DNA from 4 places in the Nonomuraea sp. NPDC048901 genome. Region 4 is predicted to be linked to each of the others. Evidence: riboswitches for the same ligand, from Rfam matches in the RefSeq annotation. Region 4 holds a riboswitch; each other region holds the start of a gene.
The links. A riboswitch is a leader RNA that binds a small molecule or an ion and turns the genes downstream of it on or off. The one in region 4 is predicted to bind cyclic di-AMP.

Region 1 (4,549 bases), on a different contig from region 4:
CGCTGCCGCAGGTGCACCTGATCATCGACGGCTACAACGTGACCAAGACCGGCTACGGCACGCTGACCCTGGCCGATCAGCGCAACCGGCTGATGACCGGCCTCGGCGGGCTGGTCGCGCAGACCAGGGTCGAGGTGACCGTGGTCTTCGACGGCGCCGAGCTCAACGCGCCCGTCCAGGTGGTGGCGCCGCGCGGGGTGCGGGTGCTCTTCAGCGCACCCGGCGAGATCGCCGACGACCTGATCCGCCAGCTCGTCCGCGCCGAGCCGCCGGGCCGGGCCATGGCGGTGGTCTCCTCTGACCGTGAGGTGGCCGAGTCCGTCCGGCGTATGGGAGCCAGACCGGTTCCGTCGGCTCTGCTGCTGCGCAGGCTGGGCCGCGCGTAGATTACGAATCGGTTGTTAGGGTGAAAGCACACCCGCCACTTCTGTACCATTTCGCCCCAGATATATTCCCCTGGAGGCGACACTGTGAGGTTTGGCCGGGCGCCACTGGCCGCGGGACTCGCGATCGGGCTGCTGCTTTTCCCCACAAGCGAGGCACTGGCCGCGCCGAAGCCCACGATCAAACAGGCGAAAGCCAAGCTCAAGAAGCTGAACGATCAGGCCGACAAGGTCGTCGACCGCTACAACACGGCGACCGAGAAGTACAAGGCGGCCCAAGGCGAATACGGCAAGCTGAACGCCAGCTACAAACGCAAGCTTGAGACGGTCGCCACCCTGCGCGCCCAGGTCATCGACATGGCCGTCGACACCTACACGCGCGGCCCCGACGCCACTTCCTGGCCCACGATGATCGGTCAGCCGGATCCCACGGGCCTGCTGGGCGGCATGGCGCTCGCGGGGCAGCTGTCGGAGGAGAAGGTGGCGCGGCTGGCGGCCTTCGATCGCGAGAACCGCGGGCTCAAGGACGAACGCGACAAGGCCGAGGCGGCGCTGCAGGCGGCCGACAAGGAGCGCGACGGGGTCGAGAAGGAGCGCTCGGAGGTCCGCAAGCTGATCGCGAAGCAGAAGAAGCTGCTGGACAAGCTCGGCGCCTACAAGACCGGTGACCCCAACAGCACCGGCATCAAGTACACGGGCTCGGCCTCCGGCAACGCGGCGGCGGTGCTCAGGTTCGCTTACGCGCAGGTGGGCAAGCCGTACGTGTTCGGCGGCACGGGACCGAGCGGCTGGGACTGCTCGGGCCTCACGCAGGCGTCGTGGCGCGCTGGGGGCGTGTCGCTGCCCCGGACCACGTGGCAGCAGTGGGCCTGGGGGTCGTCCCGCAAGGTGGATCTGAAGGACCTGCAGCCCGGCGACCTGATCTTCAGCTCAGGGCTTGGACATGTCAGCATTTATGCGGGCAACGGGCAGATCGTGCACGCCCCCCAGACCGGCGACGTGGTCAAGGTCGTCACTCTGTCCTCCTATGGCGGCACCCTGGTGGGAGCTATCCGTCCGTAGGTTGTTCTGGGTGAAGAACCACTGATTTTCTGTACGGCAAGCACGGTGAGCCCCACCCGCCGTCCGTGGCTGGGCTCTGTCCAGGGACACGCTCCTCCGGTGGAGCGCGCTGGGCGCCGTGACGTGCGTCCTCTTGACCCGGTCCGTGGTTTCCGGTGGCCATGGACCGGATGGTCCGCCGATTAACGCTTGGCGGTCCACGTGGGCTTACCGGCTTGCTGGCCAACGGACCTTGGCCGGGTGGTCAATGGACCCCGGTTTGCTGGTCAACGACCCGGCCTAATGGTCAACGAACTCGGCCCGGTGGTCAGCGGGCTCCGACCGGCTGTTCAACGGGCTCTGGCCGCTTATTCAACTGCACCCGACCGGCTGTTCAACTGATCCCGATTTGCTGGTCGCCGGACCTCGGCGCGCAGGCCGATGCCGCTGGCCGGGTCGCTGAACGCTGCTGGAACGCCTTCAGCGGGTGACGACGATCACTGATCCCGGCCCGTCGGCGACCCTGGCGACGGCCACATCCGCGCAGTCGCGACACGATCACGCGCCCTCTGGGCGTGTTGCTAGCGGGACCAGTGTGACAAGAGTGACAAAAGGGACCTGACAGATCACTGTGTCGTCAAGTGTGAGAAGGGTCACATTTGAATAACATAACCCGGCGCTCCAGCTGGGGTTGGGGACTTTACTGACACCTCTGAGTGATCCTGACAACCCCATGACGGCTTTGCCAGCTCGTTACTCAAGGGCGTAGCTTCTGGCGTCGCGGCGAACAAGCCATGGCGTCGCGACTCTCCATCGGGTCCCCGATGTGGACAGAAAAGAAATCCGTTAGGTCGCCGCCCTTCTACATGTCATTACGTGGCGGTGGCCTGCCGAGTCCGTGCAGCCAGGAGGCACGGAGCCGGGGACCCAGCGATCCCGCTCCCGGGATCAGGGGTGAATCGGCGCGTATTGCGCCGTAGGGCGACTTCCAGGCCCGAATCCGTCAGCTAACCCGGTAGGCGTTCGTGGAAGTCCCAAGGAGAAATCCTGTCTACCTCCCCCAGTAACCCCCGTCTGTCCCGCATTGCCCTGAGTGGCGCAGCGCTCACGATGACCGTGACGGCCGGAGGTTTGGTCCTCCCTGCCCCGACGGCGCAGGCGGCGACAACGCGTGATGCGGCCGAAGTTTCCGGGACCAATACAGCGGCGAAAGCCGTCAGGTCCGTGAAGAAGGTCGCGCAACAAACAGCGGTCGCTCGGCAAAAGGTGAAGGCCCGTACGGCCGTCGCCGTGGCCAAGGACCAGATCGGTGACCCGTACAGTTACGGGGCCACAGGACCTGGTTCCTTCGACTGCTCCGGTCTCGTCCAGTACGCCTGGAAGAAGGCCGGCGTCAAGATCCCGCGCGTGACGAACAGCCAGTTCGCCCGCATCAAGAAGAAGGTCTCCTGGAAGAATCTGAAGCCAGGTGACCTGATGTTCTTCTATGGGCTCGGCCATGTGGGCATGTATGTCGGCAACGGCAAGATGGTCCATTCGCCGAGGACGGGTTCGACGGTGCGCGTCGAGAAGCTCAGCGGATGGCGCAAGGCGTCGTTCGTGGGCGCGGTGCGTCCCGGCCTGTAAGTCCGGCCTGATCCGGCCTGCAAGACCGTCACGAAGGTCCCGTCCCAGCTGGGACGGGACCTTCGCGTGTTCCGGGCCCTTCCGCGACGACGAGCCGACGCTTTGCGCGACGACGTGCCGGGCCTTTGCGCGACGACGTGCCGGGCCTTTGCGCGACGAGGAGCCGGGTCTCTCCGCGACGGCCGGTTCGCGGCGCGGGACGACTACGATCGGGGAACGTGTCCGTGCAGGTGAGCCGCCGAGTCTTGGGGGTGGGGGTGCTGCTCCTGGCCCTCGCCTCGGCCAGCGCCGCCCCGCACCGGTCTCCGGGGACGGATGGCCTCTCGGCAGCGGTTCGTGACCTGCCGTCCGGTGGGCCCGATCAGTCCGCGACCGGCCACAACCCGGCGGCCGGTGATCGTGAGCTTCCGGCGGAGGCGCGGGGACTCTGGGGGGACGGCTCCGAGGTCGTACGAGGTGTGCGTTCGGTTGTTGTCAGCCAGCATGCGGCGCCCGAGTCGCTTCGTGATCTGGCGCGCCGGGCCGATGCCGCCGGGTCGCGGGTCTCCGCCGTGCTCGGCCGCCCCGTACGGCCCGTGGTGCTCGTGCCCGGCTCGGCGGCCGAGGCTGCTCGGGTGGCCGGGGTGGGGAGTGTCGACGGGCTGGCGGCGGTGGCCGATGGCGGGAGAGTGGTCGTGGTGCCCGAGAACTTCGCCCGGCTGACCCCCACCGGGCGGGACATCGTGCTCACGCACGAGCTCACTCACGTCGCGGCCGGGACGAAGCGGTTGCCGGTGTGGCTCTATGAGGGGTTCGCCGACTACGTGGGCTACCGGGACGCGGGGTTGCCGGTCCGGGTGGCCGCCACCGAGTTGGCCGCCGAGGTGCGGGCCGGGCACTTGCCGGGCGAATTGCCAGGGCCTGCGGCATTCGCACCGTCCAGCCGGGAGCCTGCACGTCTGGCACGGGCGTACCAGGAGGCGTGGCTGGCGTGTCGCTTCATCGCCGAGCGGTTCGGTGAGGGGACTCTGGTGAGGCTCTACCGTGATGCCCAGACGGGTGGCATCGACCGGGGGCTCACCAGGCTCGGGCTCTCGGCAGGGACGCTGACGGCACGGTGGCGCGACTACGTGCGGGACCAGCTTGCGTAAGGGGAACGCGGATGGACGATCTGCAGGGCACCGACGACAGCATGCCGCCGCCTGACGACGACGCGGGCCCCGATCGGAACCCGGCACCACAGCCCGGCGAGGACGCCGCATCAAGCGACCCCGCCACGTCAGGCGGTAGCGCCGCGCCACACGACCGTGCCGCACCAAGGGACCGCGCCGTGCCAGACGACCGTGCCACAGCGAGTGACCGTGCCGCGCCAGACGACCGTGCCGCGCCGAGCGACCGTGCCGTGTCAGGTGGCTGGGTCGCGGACGGTGGGGACGTCGCGTTCGGCCGGGCCGGTGCCGGTTGGGCGCTGGTCGTGCTCGGTGTGGTGATCCTGGCCGTGGTGGCGTTCACGACGCCCT
Region 2 (4,549 bases), on a different contig from region 4:
GACGTGGCGGGCCTGCTGCGGGAGTGCGCGCGCCGCCGCGCCTATCTCGCGCAGATCTGGCCGTCCGCGCAGCTGGACACGGCTCCGGTACGGCCGGCGCAGTGGCTGCCGGGCAGCGGGGTGACTCTGGACTCGGTCCAGTGGGAGGTCCTCACCGGGGCCGGGGCCGAGGCGACACCGCTCGACCTGGCCAAGCGGATCGGCAGGTCCGGCTATTCGGTGCTGCTGGCCGTACGGAGGATGGCGGCGGCCGGGCTGCTGGCACCGCCCGTGGAGCCGACCACCACCACGCGCGCCCCGGAAGAGAGCGCGACGAAGACCGGTGAGCACAGGGCGAAGACCGCCGGAGACGGGCAGGGGGCGCTGCCGCAGCGGGGGCGCGTGGCCGCCGGCCAACGGCCGCCGCACGATCCCCGCACCCCGGGCCTGCCGCTCGGCCCGCCGGTCACGGCGGACCCCACGGACCTGGCCCTGCTGATGCGCCTGAAGAAGGCGCTGGAGGAGCTGACATGAGGTTCCCCCGCCCGCAAAGGAGGCCACCGGTGGAGCTGCGTGAAGAGGTGCTCAGGGAGATGGTTCTCCTGCGCGAGCGCACTCCGGACATCAGCGGGAGCGTCGCCTGCACGGTTGACGGCATGAGCATCGCCTGCGACAACGCCGACGACAGTGGCGAGCAGGTCGCCGCGCTGTCCGCGGCGCTGCTCGCGCTGAGCAGGCGAATGACGATCATGACCGGCCAGGGCGTACTGGAGGAGACGCTCATCTCCGGCACCGCCGGCTTCGCCGCCTTCTACGCGGCGGGCCCCACCATCGTCCTCGCAGTCCTGGCTGAGCCCGGCACCAATCTCGGGCTGCTCCGGCTGGAGGGGCGCAAGACGGCGGCCAGCGTGGCCGCCATCTCAGCACGGATTCACTGAGCTTGAACGGAGGAAGGCATGGCCAGCATGGACGTCTCTCTCAAGGAGATGATGACGATCGACGGCTCGCTCGGCGCGGTGATCGTCGATCACGGCAGCGGCATGGCGCTGGGGGCGCTCGGCGGCTCCAAGGACCTGGATCTCCAGGTCGCCGCGGCGGGGAACACGGAGGTGGTCAAGGCCAAGCTGCGCACGATGGACTCGCTGGGGCTCAAGGACTCCATCGAGGACATCCTGATCACGCTCGGCGGCCAGTACCACATCATCCGGCCGATCACCGGCCGCGGCGGCAAGGGGCTCTTCCTCTATCTCGCCCTGGACCGGGCGCGGGCCAACCTGGCCCTGGCCCGGCACCAGCTCCGCGGGATCGAGGAGAAGCTGGAGGTCTGAGAGATCCGGTGGCTCGCGTCCGGGCGCGGCGGACACGAGCCACCGACCTCCACCGATCCCTGAACAGCCTGGTCCCTGAACAGCCTGATCCCTGACCGGCCTGATTCCTGGTGCGTCAGCTCGTGGTGAGCTTGGTGATGGCGCCGACGATGTCCGGCCAGAGCGGCCGGGGCAGGTCGTGGCCCATGCCGGGGAACGTCAGCAGCGTGGCGCCTGGAATCGCCGCCGCCGTGGCGTGGCCGGCGGCGACCGGGACGAGCCGGTCGGCCTCGCCGTGGATGACCAGGGCGGGGATCCCCAGCGTGCCGAGCTGCTCCGTGCGGTCGCCGGAGGCCATGATCGCGGCCAGCTGCCGGGTCGTGCCCGGCGGGTCGAAGCACCGGTCGTACGCCTGGCCGGACAGCCGGAGGATGCGTTCCCGGTCCATGTCGAAGCCGGGCGAGCCGATCACCGCCCAGGTCCTCAAGGACTGGGCGAGCACGGCGTCCCGATCAGTCGGGGGCGCGGCGAGCAGCACCGCGCTGGCCTCCGGCGTGGGCGGGGCCACGTCCGGGCCGGGCGTCGACATGATCGAGGTAAGGGTCAGGACCCGCTCGGGGTGCCGGATGGCGAGCGTCTGGGCGATCATGCCGCCCATCGAGGCGCCCACGACGTGGGCGGCGGGCCAGCCGAGGACGTCCATCAGCCCGGCCGCGTCGTCGGCCATGTCGTCCAGCAGATACGAAGAGGACGTCCCCAGTGTGGGAACGCCCTCGTCGTGCAGGTGTGTGGAGAGTCCGGAGTCACGGTTGTCGAATCTGACAACGTGATGGCCCTGCTCCGCCAGGAGCTCGCAGAGCTCGTCGTCCCAGTGGATGAGCTGGGCGCCGAGCCCCATGATGAGGAGCAGGGGACGTCCGCCGGGTGAGCCGAAGGTCTCGTACGCGATCTCGATGCCGTTCGCGGCTGCAAGCGTGGTCACGAGGTCAGAATGACATTCTGTTTCCCGCGACGCAAAGACCGCCGGCTCCGAAACCGACGACCATCAAGGCCGTCGGCTCCGGACCTGACGGCCGTCAGCAAAACCGTCTTCGGACCTGACGGTTGTCAGCGCCGGACGAGCTTGCGGATCCGGTCGCGGCCGACCGTCACGCCACCGCCGAACATCGCCAGCGCGACCGCCGCGGCGGCGCCACCGATGGCGTTCGATTCGACGACCTTCTTGTCAGCGACCTTCTCCTCAGCCTTGTCGGCCTTCTTGGCGGCCACCGGCACGGCCTTGGCGGGAGCGGGCTTGACCGCGGCGGGCTTGTCGCCCTCGGCCACGATCTTCGGGGGCTTGGCGGGGTTGCGGTCCACGACGGCGTACGCACCGGTCGAGAAGGGCTGCGGGTAGTTCTTCTTGCCCGGACCGCTACCCCACTTGGTGATGACGTAGTCGATCTTGATGTGGCCCGCGCCACCGTTGCCGTCCACGCCCAGCGTGCTGGAGTTGAAGCGGCCACCGGTCAGGGCGGCGAAAGTCTTGGCGTCGAGGTCGAGCATGACGCCGCTGGAGGACGGCACGCCCGGACCGCGGTCGCCGACGAAGAAGGGCATCTTCTTGCCCTTGTAGACGACGTAACCCTCGGTCATGAGCGGCCAGCTCGGGCTGGCGGCGAGCCCCTTCTGCATGGGCTTGCCGCTGGCCGGCAGCCCGGTGTCCCCGGCGCGGCCGGAGGAGTCGTCCCAGAAGTAGGACGCGGTGGTCTTGCCCTTGAGCAGGACCTTCTTGTCGTTGCCGGTGTCGGCGTGTGCGGCGGTGCCTGCGCTGATGGAGATCGCGCCTACGAGGGCGGCGGTGAGCATAGCAGAGCGAACAGACATGAAGCAGTGAAGTCCTTTATACGGGAAAAGGGGATCGCGCTCGTGAAAGGTGGGCGTAGCCGGGCAAGACGCCAAACGGTCGCTACGCGGAGCGTGGAAGAGCGGGGGGAAGGCGCCGGTCAGTCTGCGGACGACAACACGCGGGCTGGCGGCACGACGCGGGGGTTACGCATGCGGTAGGTGTCCTCTCCATCTCGCCTACCGGGTTAGCTGACGGGTTCGGACGTGGAGATGCCCTACCGACCGAGGTCGGATTCACCCCTAAGGAACGTTGGTTCCCCGGTTCCCGCGAGCGGGATTCGGCGCCTGCCGGTTGGTACTCCCCTGTTGAAGCCCCAAAGTCACCGGCTGGTAACTCCATGAACTATAGGTACCGAACCGGACAAAGGCAAACATAAGCCCATGAAACGGGCGAAGATCTACCTAGAGGGTCAAGAAAAAAGGGGGGTACGGCATGCCGTACCCCCAGAAAAGCTCAGGTCAACCGCCGCTCTTCCGCCTGAAAGAACGCTTGCTGGCGGCGGGCCCGTGAGCGCCGTGAATCTTGGAAGGGTCGTTGCCCCTGCCACCCGCGCTCGAGTCAGCATGCTGGTTACGCTTGCGCTCCAGCGCCTCGCGGAACTTGCGCTTCATCTCGTCCTCGGGAGTTTCGTCGACTTCCGGCTCCGGTGTTTCCGCCATGAGGACCTCCTGGTGTTGGGGACAAGGACAGCTTCGCATGACGGCGCTCAGGACGCGAAACTGGCCTCGACCTTGGGCTGTGGGGTTTCCCGGTCGATCCGCACACCGGGCATGGCGATCAGGGCGACCAGCGCCACGAGGGCGCCCGCGACCCCCAGCGAGGGGATGACCAGGGCCGCGGCCGAGGCGTGCGCGGCGGCCAGTCCGTGCAGCGGCGCCTCGGTGGCGATGACGGAGGTGTAGGCGGTGCCGGCCAGGGCCAGGGCGACCGAGCCGCCGATCTGGCGGAAGAACGTCAGGTTGGCCGAGGCCGTACCCATGTACTGGGGCGGCACCGAGTTCGACACGGCCACGGTCAGGCCGGAGAGCATCGGGCCCATGCCGAGGCCGATCAGCGCCATCCACCCGACGAGCACCCAGGGCGGCGTGTCCAGCGTCAGACCGGCGCACAACAGCGTGCCCACGACCAGCAGGAACGGCGCCGCCACCAGCCACGGCTTGTAGACGCGCGTCCGGCTGATCAGCGCGCCCACGACCATGCTGCCCACCACCATGGCCAGGGTCAGCGGGTAGATCCGCAGCCCCGACTCGGTGGCGCTGGCGCCGAGCGCCTCCTGGAAGTAGCGCGGCAGGAACACCACGCCGGCGAACATGCAGAAGGCGGTGAAGAAGGAGGTCACGTTGACCAGCGTGTACGTACGGTTCCGAAACAGGTG
Region 3 (4,549 bases), on a different contig from region 4:
CGCCGGTGCAGACGAGACGCGGTCTCGGCAGTACAGGCCACCATCGGAACGCTGCGGCCTTGGGCCTGTAAAGGTATGCAAGCCAAATGGCCAGCGCAAGCGAAACCTTTGGAAGCCGACCCGAAGGCCCTGTGTGGCCTAGGGTTCAGCCATTAATCCTTTACCTTTACCACGGCGTGGTGCCGTGCCTGAGCGGTGGGCCGCTGTGTCGCTGTTCGGGTTGTGCATAATGTCGCAGTGACTATGAACCGTAGTAGCGTGCTGCCCCGAGCGGTGTACCTCGTGGCCGGACTCGTGGTTGCAACGCTGGTGGCGGGGATGTTAGCCCTCGTCGACTACGAGCGACCGGCGAAGCCGCCCCGGCGTCTTCGGGCTGGACGCGGGAAGCCGGGCAAAGCTCGCCGGCGCCTGAACCGCCTGTTGTGGCGGCCCTCGACCGTCTGCGGGAGCCACACCTGCTTGTGGTCGCGAATCGTCCGCTGCCTGAACAAATGATCGAGCGGGTTCGAGTACGCAAAGGCGTGAGCTCCATGGAGATCGTCGATGCGGCGGCGATACCGCTCGGCGGTAGGAGGGTGGGAACGGTGGGGGTGGAACCATCGACCTTCCGGGCCTACACGCCCAAGCCGACCGTGCGCGGCGGCGAAGAGCAAACTGGGCGCCCCGTATGTCTGGGGCGCCGAGGGACCTGACGCCTTCGACTGTTCCGGCCTGATCCAGTGGGCCTTTGGCAGGGCGGGCATTCGGCTGCCGCGGGAGACGCATCAGCAGTTCGCCAGTGGACCCCGGGTCCCGTTTTCCCAGATGCGATCGGGTGACCTGATCTTCAGGCGGCTGGACCCCACCAACCCGGGCTACATTTCCCATGCCGCGATCTACTGGGGCGACGGAAAGATGATCCAAGCCCCGCAGGCGGGGGACGTCGTCAAACTGGTGCCCGCCCACACGCGCAATCTCGCAGGCGTGGTGAGGGTGATTGAGTGATCACGCGTTGACCCGCTGCGGTGCTTGCCTTGCGTATAACAACGTGTAGCGCACGGTATTGGTCGGTCTGCGTTGGATAGATCTTTTATGCCAAAAATCTCATTTCGGTAACCAGCCACCCTTTCTACCTACTACAGTCCTTCGTACTTGCCGGTGACTTGCCTTCGCGGTGGAGGCGGCCGGCTGGTGCCGAGGCCCGCGCCGCGGGAACCGGGGAACCAGAGCCTGGAGCGATCCACGCATGGGGTGAATCCGCCACGGATGCGGCGGTAGGGCGTCATCTCCTGGCCCGAACCCGTCAGCTAACCCGGTAGGCCATAAGGAGAAAGGGTCAAACCCCGGACCTATGCCATCCATTGTGGACGGGCTGCTCGACGCTGCCCAGAAAAATCTCGGCTATCGCGAGAAAACCGACGGCTACAGCAAGTTCGGTAACTGGTACTACGCCAACGTGGACAACAGCGACCCCTACTTCAAGACCGCCCCATGGTGCGACATGTTCATTACCTGGGCCGCCAACCAGGCGGGCGTCGAGAAGTACGTGGGGGATTTCGCCTACACCGTCGACCACGCCAAGTGGTTCAAGGAGCAGGACGCCTGGAGTGACAAGCCGGAGCCCGGCGCCATCGTCTTTTACGACTGGAGCGGGTCACGCGATGTGGAGCGGATCGACCATGCGGGCATCGTCGAGAAGGTACAGGGAGACCAGATCTCCACGATCGAGGCCAACGTCGACAAGGTGTGGCTCAAGCGCAAGGACAGGGACCAGAGCAAGGTCGTCGGCTACGGCCTTCCCCGCAAGGTCAAGGAGAAGTTCGGGGAGGGTGAGACGTTCGTCCTGACGGGCGGCAACCCGCGGACGCCTCTGGTCCGGAAAGGGGTCGTGCAGGCGGCGGGGAAGGCGCAGGAGACCGATGTCGTCCTGCCGACGGCCTCCACGGAGAGCATCGCGGTGTCTGGGGTCGTGTTCGCGGGCGTGCTCTGCGTTGCCGTCGTGGTCAGGCAGGTGAGACGTCGAAGCTCTGCCAGAGGCAGGCAGCAGCGGTATGCCGGCCGTCACCGTTCGATCATGGCGTAGCGGTTCATGATCTGGCAGGGCGGAAGGCGACGGTGAAGTCCGGCCCGCCGTTCTTGGACCCATAGACCGTGCCGTCCTCGGTGGCGGCTACCAGTCGCTGCGGGTCGGGTGTCCGCCAGCGCAGCAACCTGCCGAAGCAACTGGGCTGCGCCATGTTGGAGGACGGCTTGGTGGAGGTCAACGAGTTCGGGCAGAGCTCGGTGAAGGGAGTCTTCGCGGCCGGCGACATGGCCAGGCGGGCGTCCATGCCGTTCCCCGGCTGGCCAGGTGATCATCGCCGCCGGTCAGGGCGTCACCGCGGCCGTCGTGATCGATCAGGAGTTGCTGTACGCCTGAGCTCAGAGCAGCGAGAGCGTGTGGCAATGATGCGCGATCAGCGCGCTCACCCCCGGAAACACCGCCAGAGCCGCCGGTCCTGCGAGGAACAAGGTGACGGCCACCGTGCCCACCAGCCGCTCGCGGCGGTGGAGCGGCGCGGCCGGATTGAGCATGCGGCGCACCCTGCTCAACGCGTTCTCGCCTGCAGCGCCCAGAGCGAACGCGGGCACCCGCCCGGTGGCCAGACCGACCAGAGCCGCGGCGAGGTGCAGGCGCGGATGCTGTCCCGCGGCCACATCGTCGGCCCGCAACTCCACCAGGCGGGCCACCTCCGCTTTGGCCGTTGCGAACAGCGGGAGAGCAGGAAATGCCTTGGCCAGGCCTTCAGCCAGGGCAAGGAGAAGATGGTGGCGTCCTCGGAGATGGGCTCGCTCGTGCGCCAGCACCGCGGCCACATGCTCGGGCGGCAGGGCGTGGAGCGCCGCCGTGGTGATCACGGCCTTGTTCGCCCTGCCGGGCAGGCAGTACGCGAGCGGCTTGTCGTACTCCAGGACCACCGCGTCCAACTCGCCGTCACGCCGGCCCAGCAGGCTCAGCATCTCCGAGTGCCGGGCACGCTCGCGCCGTGAGGTCAGCAGCACCCTGATCACGCAGAACACAGTCCGTGCGGTGATGAACCCGCTGACCAGGACGGCCAGCCGGAATCCGGCGGAGGCCACGTCGACGTCGGATCCGTGGCCGAGAAACTGCTTGCACACCTCGAACAGCCTGGCCAACCCGTGCCCGACCGCGTCGCCGGGGATCGCGGCACTCAGCGCGGCCATCACCGCCGAGAGGACCGCGGAGATGTCCGCGGCCAGCCACATGGAGATCGCCAATCGGGGGGCCCGCTCGGCCCAGGCGGCCTTGACGAGCAGTCGCGGCAACACCGTGGCGGCACCCACGGCGTAGACGACGAGGACCAGGGCGACCGTCATGATCGACGGGTGTGCGCCGGGAACACCTGAAGGGCGGATTCCAGCGCGGCAGCCTCCTCCGGGGTCAGCCGCTCAAGGAAGTGAACCAGCGTGGCCGCCTGGTTACCGCCGCTGGCCAGCGTCTCGCGCATCAGCTCGGCGGTGTAGGACTCCTTGGTGCCGACTGGCTTGTACACGTACGCCTTACCCACCGGCTCGCGCTTCAGCAGGCCCTTTTTGTAGAGCTTGTCCATCACGGTCATCACGGTGGTGTAGGCGATCTCGCGATCCTGTCGCAAATCCTTCAGCACGTCTCTCACCGCGGCGGGGCGGTGGTACGACCACATCCGGTCCATGATCACCGACTCCAGGTCGCCCAACGTCCGCATCTTCTTGTGGCCTCCTGCCGCGATTTGTTTTCATGCTACTTGGGATCGTTGATACGGGGCCACAGTGTGCAACCTTGTGGACAACGCACATAGCTCCACGTTGCCAGTACTTCCAGCGCCATTTCGACGTGCGGGGCTCGGCGGCGGCTTTATGGGCGGACTGCGCCGAGGAGGCGGTTGCGCCAGTAGTCGTCGAGCTCGACGACCTTGATCACGTCTCCGGTCTGCGGCGCGTGGACCATCTTCCCGTTGCCCGCGTACATGCCCATATGTCCCAGGCCCTTGCTGAACAGCAGGTCCCCAGGCTGGAGGGCGTCCAGCGAGACGCGACGACTGGCGCCCCAGGCCCACTGTGTGTACGTCGTGCGGGGAATGGCGACCCCGGCGGTACGCCAGGAGGCCTGGGTGAGGCTGGAGCAGTCGTAGGAGTTCGGCCCATTGGCGCCGTACCCATACGGCTTGCCCACTTGCGCGAACGCGAACTGCAGCGCGATGCGGGCGTTGCCCGAGGCCGGGCCGGTGTACTTGATTCCCGTGCTGTTGGGATTGCCCGACTTGAAGGCGCCGAGCTTGCGAAGGATCTTGGTCTGCTGGGCGATCAGCTTCTCGACCTCGGTCTTGTCGTCGTCCACCTTCTCGCGCGCCTTGTCGGCCTCGGCCAGGACATTCTTGGCCTCGTTGCGCCGGTCGCGCAGGTCCTTGATGCTGTCCTCGTACGCCCGTAGTTTGGCCGACCGCTCGGTGGCGATCTGGCCCAGTGCCGCCATGCTGCTCAGCGTCTCGCCCTGGCCGGCGTAGGTCTGCCAGTTCTCGAAGCCGCCGTA
Region 4 (4,549 bases):
CCTGCTCGCGACCACCGGCTGGCAGCTGGTGGCCGGCGGCCTGCTGCTGCTCCCAGTGGCCCTCCTCGTCGAAGGACCGCCGCCCGTCGCACTGACCCCGGCGAACCTGACCGGGTACGCCTACCTCGCCGTCATCGGCTCGGCCGTCGCCTACTCGCTGTGGTTCCGGGGGATCCGCGCCCTGTCCCCCACCCACGTCACCTTCCTCGGCCTGCTCAGCCCGTTGGTCGCCACCGCGCTGGGGTGGCTCGCCCTCGGCCAGTCGCTCACCATTGCCCAGATCGTGGGCGGGCTCGTCGTCGTGGCGGCCCTCATCGCGGCCCAGACCAGCCGCCCTCGTCGCGGCCCAGAGCAGAAGCCGCCGGGTCAGGCGGACGCGCCCGCTCGTGACCGGCTGATCCCCACGCCCTGACCGTCCGATCCGCACCCTCTCATCCCTCTCATCCCTCACTGCCGATCAAGGAGAAATCATGCGCATCACCGTGTTCGGAGCGGCGGGCAGCGTCGGCGCTCGTGTGGTCGCCGAGGCGCTGTCCCGTGGCCACGAGGTCACCGCCGTCGTACGCGACCCGGCCCGCTTCCCGTCACTGCACCCCGGCGCCCATCCCCAGGTCGGCGACGCCGCTCATGTCGAGGACGTGACCAGGCTCGGCACCGGTCAGGACCTCGTGATCAGCGCGACCCGCCCGCCCACCGGCCGCGAGCACGATCTCGTCACGACCGCCAAGGCGCTGCTGGCGGGGCTCGCGGGGACCGGCGTCCGGCTGCTGCTCGTCGGCGGGGCGGCCGGGCTGACCGTTCCCGGGTCCGGCGGGCGTACCGTGCTCGACGACCCGCGCTTCATGTCCGACGCCTACCGCGACATCGCGCTGGCCTGCAACGCCCAGCTCGAAGCCTGCCGCGCGGAGACCGGCGTGGACTGGGCGTACCTGAGTCCGGCCGCGGTGCTGGCGCCGGGCGAGCGTACCGGCGTCTACCGGCTGGGCGCCGACGAGCTGCTCTTGGACGCCGAGGGGAACTCGGCGATCTCCATGGAGGACCTCGCGGTCGTACTGCTGGACGAGGCGGAACGGCCCGGGCACCACCGGGTCAGGTTCACCGCCGCGTACTGACGCCACCCGGCGGCGGCGTCAACGGTTCCCGACCAGCCGGGTGGTCTCGTCGTCGGCGGGGAAGTACGCCTCGACGGCAACCCCTTCGAGCGTGATGTCGAATGCCGCGCCGAACGTCGTGATCGTACTGAAGAAGCAGAGCTCGTCCCCCCGATGCGTGATCCGTACGGGCAGCGCGATGTCGGCGGGGTCGGGCAGCGGCGCCTCGCCATCGTCTCCATAGGCCAGCAGTTCCTCGTAGAGCGCGCTCAGCTCCGGATCCCCCGCACGGGCGACCTGCCTGGCGAGCCGGGGCAGCAGGAAGCCGCGGACCTGCGCCAGGTTCCGCACCCGCGGCGCGAACCCGTCCGGGTGCAGGCCAAGCCGCATCATGTTCACCGGCGGCTCCAGGAGGGCCGGGGCCACGTCGTCGAGGAAGACGTTCATGGCGTCGTTGGCCAGCAGCAGGTTCCACCGGTGGTCCAGGGCCATCGCCGGATACGGCTCGTGCCCGCGCAGGATCCGCTGGAGCGCCTCGTGCGCCTTGCCCAGATCGGGGTCGTCAAGCGGGCGCTCGGGGTAGATGGGCGCGTACCCGGCCGCGAGCAGCAGCCGGTTGCGCGCGCGCAGCGGCACCTCGAGCTGCTCGGACAGGCGCAGCACCATGGACCGGCTGGGGATCGTCCGCCCGGTCTCGACGAAGCTGACGTGGCGCGCGGACACGTCGGTCTGGAGGGCCAGGTCGAGCTGCGTGAGCCCGCGCCGGTGCCGCCAGTCCCGCAGCAACTCCCCTATCGGCTGATCCATGTTCATACCGGCCGGTTCTACCTGGCCCGCCGGGGTGGTGTCGATTACCTGTCATGTCATGCCCGCCTGGTTGACGCCCGATTTTAGGCAGTTTACAAGTCTTTGACCGTTTTGTTAGTGTTCGTCCCGCCTAATCCACTCACCTGCGTGGAGCCGGGGACCCAAGTTCCCTCTGGGGCGAATCGGCATCGCCGTAGGGCCACTTCCAGGCCCGAGCCCGTCAGCTAACCCGGTAGGCCGTATGGAAGGACACAGCAGTGGCTCCCCTCGCCATCTGCCTGGCGGCTGCCGTCGCCGGGCTCACTCTGGCCGCTCCGGCTCACGCCGAGCCCACCACCCCTACCGGCCCCACCACCCCTGCCAGCACTGAGAGCAAGCCCGTCCAGCAGACGAGCCAGACCACTCCGGCCTGGAAGGTCGCCCTCAAGTTCGCCATGAAGAAGCGCGGTATCCCGTACGTCTGGGGCGGGACCAGCGACAGCGGCTACGACTGCTCCGGGCTCATGCTCAGGGCGTACGAGCACGCCGGGATCGAGTTGCCGCGCACCACGACGGAGCAGTACTCCGCGTTCTCCAAGAAGATCTCCTGGGACCACCTCAAGCCAGGTGACCTGGTCTTCTTCCACGGGCTCGGGCACGTGGGGATGATCTCGAGACCCGGATACATGGTGCACGCGCCGCACACCGGAGACGTGGTCAAGGAGGAGAAGCTCTCCGACTGGCGCAGGGACTCGTTCGCGGGCGCCGTACGGCCGGACCCCAAGGGCGTGCGGCTCTCCATCGAGCAACGCAAGACCGCCATGCTCACCACCGGCCTGCGGCCAACGGCGGGGGCTCTGCGGATCAAGGTCCGGTAGCGCCCCGGCTCAGTGACGGAAGCCGTCACGGCGTGCGGAACCCCCGGAAGGTCACGGGCTTGCGGGTCTCGAAGCCGAGCCGCTCGTAGAGGGCGATCGCGCCGGTGTTCGCCTCGGCCACGTGGATGAAGGGCCGTTCGTCACGAGCCACGATCCGCGCGACGAGCGCACTGACCAGGCGGGCGGCATGGCCTCGCCCGCGTGCCTCGGGGGCGGTGCAGACGGCGCTGATCTCGGTCCACCCCGGCGGCCGCGGCGCGTGGCAGGTGATGTCGGCGGCGGGCAGAGTGCCGTCGCCGAAGTAGGTGTTCACCGCGTTCTCCACGCAGGCGTTCGGCAGGCGGCCGAAGATGCCCTGCATGCGCGCATCCTGGAGGGTGACCAGGCGGGAAACCGTAGTTGACCAATTTCCACTTAGTCAACCAGAGTTGCTCCTTCGCCTGAGCATCGGGGAAACTACATCCCAGGTAATCGACACCACCCCGCGGCCGCTGTCAGCGTTCTCCCATGACGAGCAGCAAAGAACTGATCATGGCCGGCTTCGCGGAGTTCGCCGCGGGCAACATCGAGGTGCTCCAGACGCTCCTGAGCGAGGACTTCATCGAGCACAGCCCGGGCAACCCGTCAGGCAGGCGCGCCTTCATCGACTTCATCAGGGACTCCCCGCTGGCCACCTCCCGGCTGGAGCTCAAGCGGGTCGTCGCGGAAGGCGATCTCGTGGTGATGCACTATCACCTGATCCCTCGGGAAGGGGGGCGCGGGCTGGCGGTCGCGGACTTCTGGCGGATCGAGGACGGCCTGATCGCCGAGCACTGGGACGTGGTCCAGCCGGTCCCCGAACCGGCGCAGGTCCCACACGGCATGTTCTGACACGGCTCCCCTAACCGGCGGGCCACCGGGGTCCTCAAGGAAGGGGCTCGGAGGCGCCCGGTGGCCAGATGCCGACGTCCAGGAGCTTGTGGGCATAGGAGTACGCCACGAGCTGGCTCCGGTTGCTGCAGGCGAATCGGTCGAGGAGCTTGCTGATCCGCTCCGCCACCGTATACCTGCTGAGTTTCAGCTCGCGGGCGATTCTTGTCGTCGTGTATCCCCTGGCCAGCAGGACGATCAGCCGCGTGTCGCGATCGTTGATCAGATCGTCGAAAACAAGATCCATAGCAAGTCCCGATTCGGATCGCCTTGGCCAGAGGCGCCTCTGGTGAAAGCACCTCTGTGTGCAAGCTAGAAGCGTCTGCTTAATCAGCGGTATGGCCGGACCATGCGACCGGTTAAGGATCGGCCCTGGCCAGCTGCCCTTGGAAAATCTCCTCGTAGAGATTCCTGAGTACGGGGCTGGGGTCGATGCCGAGCTCGGCCACGAGATGCCGGCGTACGGTCTCGAACTGCGAGAGCGCCTCCGGCGCACGGCCGCAACCGGCGAGAGCGGTCATCCTGGCCGCCACGAGCCGCTCGCGCGCGGGAAAGAAGGGCACCAGGTCGTCGAGCCGGTTCAGCACCTCGACGTGGCCGCCCCGCTCGATCGCGAGTTCCGCCCAGTCCTCGTTGACTGTGAGGTACAGGTCGGTGAATCTGCCGACCGCCTCATCGACCAAGGCGACACCCGAGAACTCCGCGAGCGGCTGACCGCCCCACAGGCGCAGGGCGTCATCGAGCACGGTCAACGCGGCATCGGCGTCGCCCCTGCGCCGCATGTCGCGGCCGGCGCCGGCTAACCGCCGGAACCTGAGGAGGTCGAGTTCGTCCGGCCCGGCGTCCAGCCGGTATCCCCAGCCCTGGTAGGAGATCCGATCCCCG

Region 1: linked by a shared signal. The riboswitch ahead of AB0C30_RS18405 (C40 family peptidase) and the one ahead of AB0C30_RS06265 (C40 family peptidase) in region 4 are both predicted to bind cyclic di-AMP.
Region 2: linked by a shared signal. The riboswitch ahead of AB0C30_RS46005 (hypothetical protein) and the one ahead of AB0C30_RS06265 (C40 family peptidase) in region 4 are both predicted to bind cyclic di-AMP.
Region 3: linked by a shared signal. The riboswitch ahead of AB0C30_RS09905 (CHAP domain-containing protein) and the one ahead of AB0C30_RS06265 (C40 family peptidase) in region 4 are both predicted to bind cyclic di-AMP.

What each region holds. Positions count from the first base shown of each region.
Region 1 is NZ_JBEZFW010000005.1:163,115-167,663, forward strand. Features, by position in the region: gene AB0C30_RS18395 (NYN domain-containing protein) at 1-386, shown strand, start outside; gene AB0C30_RS18400 (C40 family peptidase) at 471-1,445, shown strand; cyclic di-AMP (ydaO/yuaA leader) riboswitch at 2,303-2,461, shown strand; gene AB0C30_RS18405 (C40 family peptidase) at 2,535-3,050, shown strand; gene AB0C30_RS18410 (hypothetical protein) at 3,269-4,180, shown strand; gene AB0C30_RS18415 (M48 family metallopeptidase) at 4,192-4,549, shown strand, end outside.
Region 2 is NZ_JBEZFW010000019.1:145,475-150,023, forward strand. Features, by position in the region: gene AB0C30_RS45985 (hypothetical protein) at 1-513, shown strand, start outside; gene AB0C30_RS45990 (roadblock/LC7 domain-containing protein) at 543-917, shown strand; gene AB0C30_RS45995 (hypothetical protein) at 936-1,307, shown strand; gene AB0C30_RS46000 (alpha/beta hydrolase) at 1,423-2,268, opposite strand; gene AB0C30_RS46005 (hypothetical protein) at 2,394-3,152, opposite strand; cyclic di-AMP (ydaO/yuaA leader) riboswitch at 3,333-3,467, opposite strand; gene AB0C30_RS46010 (DUF5302 domain-containing protein) at 3,633-3,833, opposite strand; gene AB0C30_RS46015 (MDR family MFS transporter) at 3,881-4,549, opposite strand, start outside.
Region 3 is NZ_JBEZFW010000003.1:42,272-46,820, forward strand. Features, by position in the region: gene AB0C30_RS09900 (NlpC/P60 family protein) at 544-984, shown strand; cyclic di-AMP (ydaO/yuaA leader) riboswitch at 1,162-1,316, shown strand; gene AB0C30_RS09905 (CHAP domain-containing protein) at 1,331-2,062, shown strand; gene AB0C30_RS09910 (M56 family metallopeptidase) at 2,401-3,357, opposite strand; gene AB0C30_RS09915 (BlaI/MecI/CopY family transcriptional regulator) at 3,354-3,725, opposite strand; gene AB0C30_RS09920 (C40 family peptidase) at 3,875-4,549, opposite strand, start outside.
Region 4 is NZ_JBEZFW010000002.1:255,098-259,646, reverse strand. Features, by position in the region: gene AB0C30_RS06280 (EamA family transporter) at 1-412, shown strand, start outside; gene AB0C30_RS06275 (NAD(P)H-binding protein) at 471-1,112, shown strand; gene AB0C30_RS06270 (helix-turn-helix transcriptional regulator) at 1,131-1,904, opposite strand; cyclic di-AMP (ydaO/yuaA leader) riboswitch at 2,016-2,152, shown strand; gene AB0C30_RS06265 (C40 family peptidase) at 2,156-2,755, shown strand; gene AB0C30_RS06260 (GNAT family N-acetyltransferase) at 2,781-3,140, opposite strand; gene AB0C30_RS06255 (nuclear transport factor 2 family protein) at 3,263-3,625, shown strand; gene AB0C30_RS06250 (LuxR C-terminal-related transcriptional regulator) at 3,660-3,911, opposite strand; gene AB0C30_RS06245 (BTAD domain-containing putative transcriptional regulator) at 4,024-4,549, opposite strand, start outside.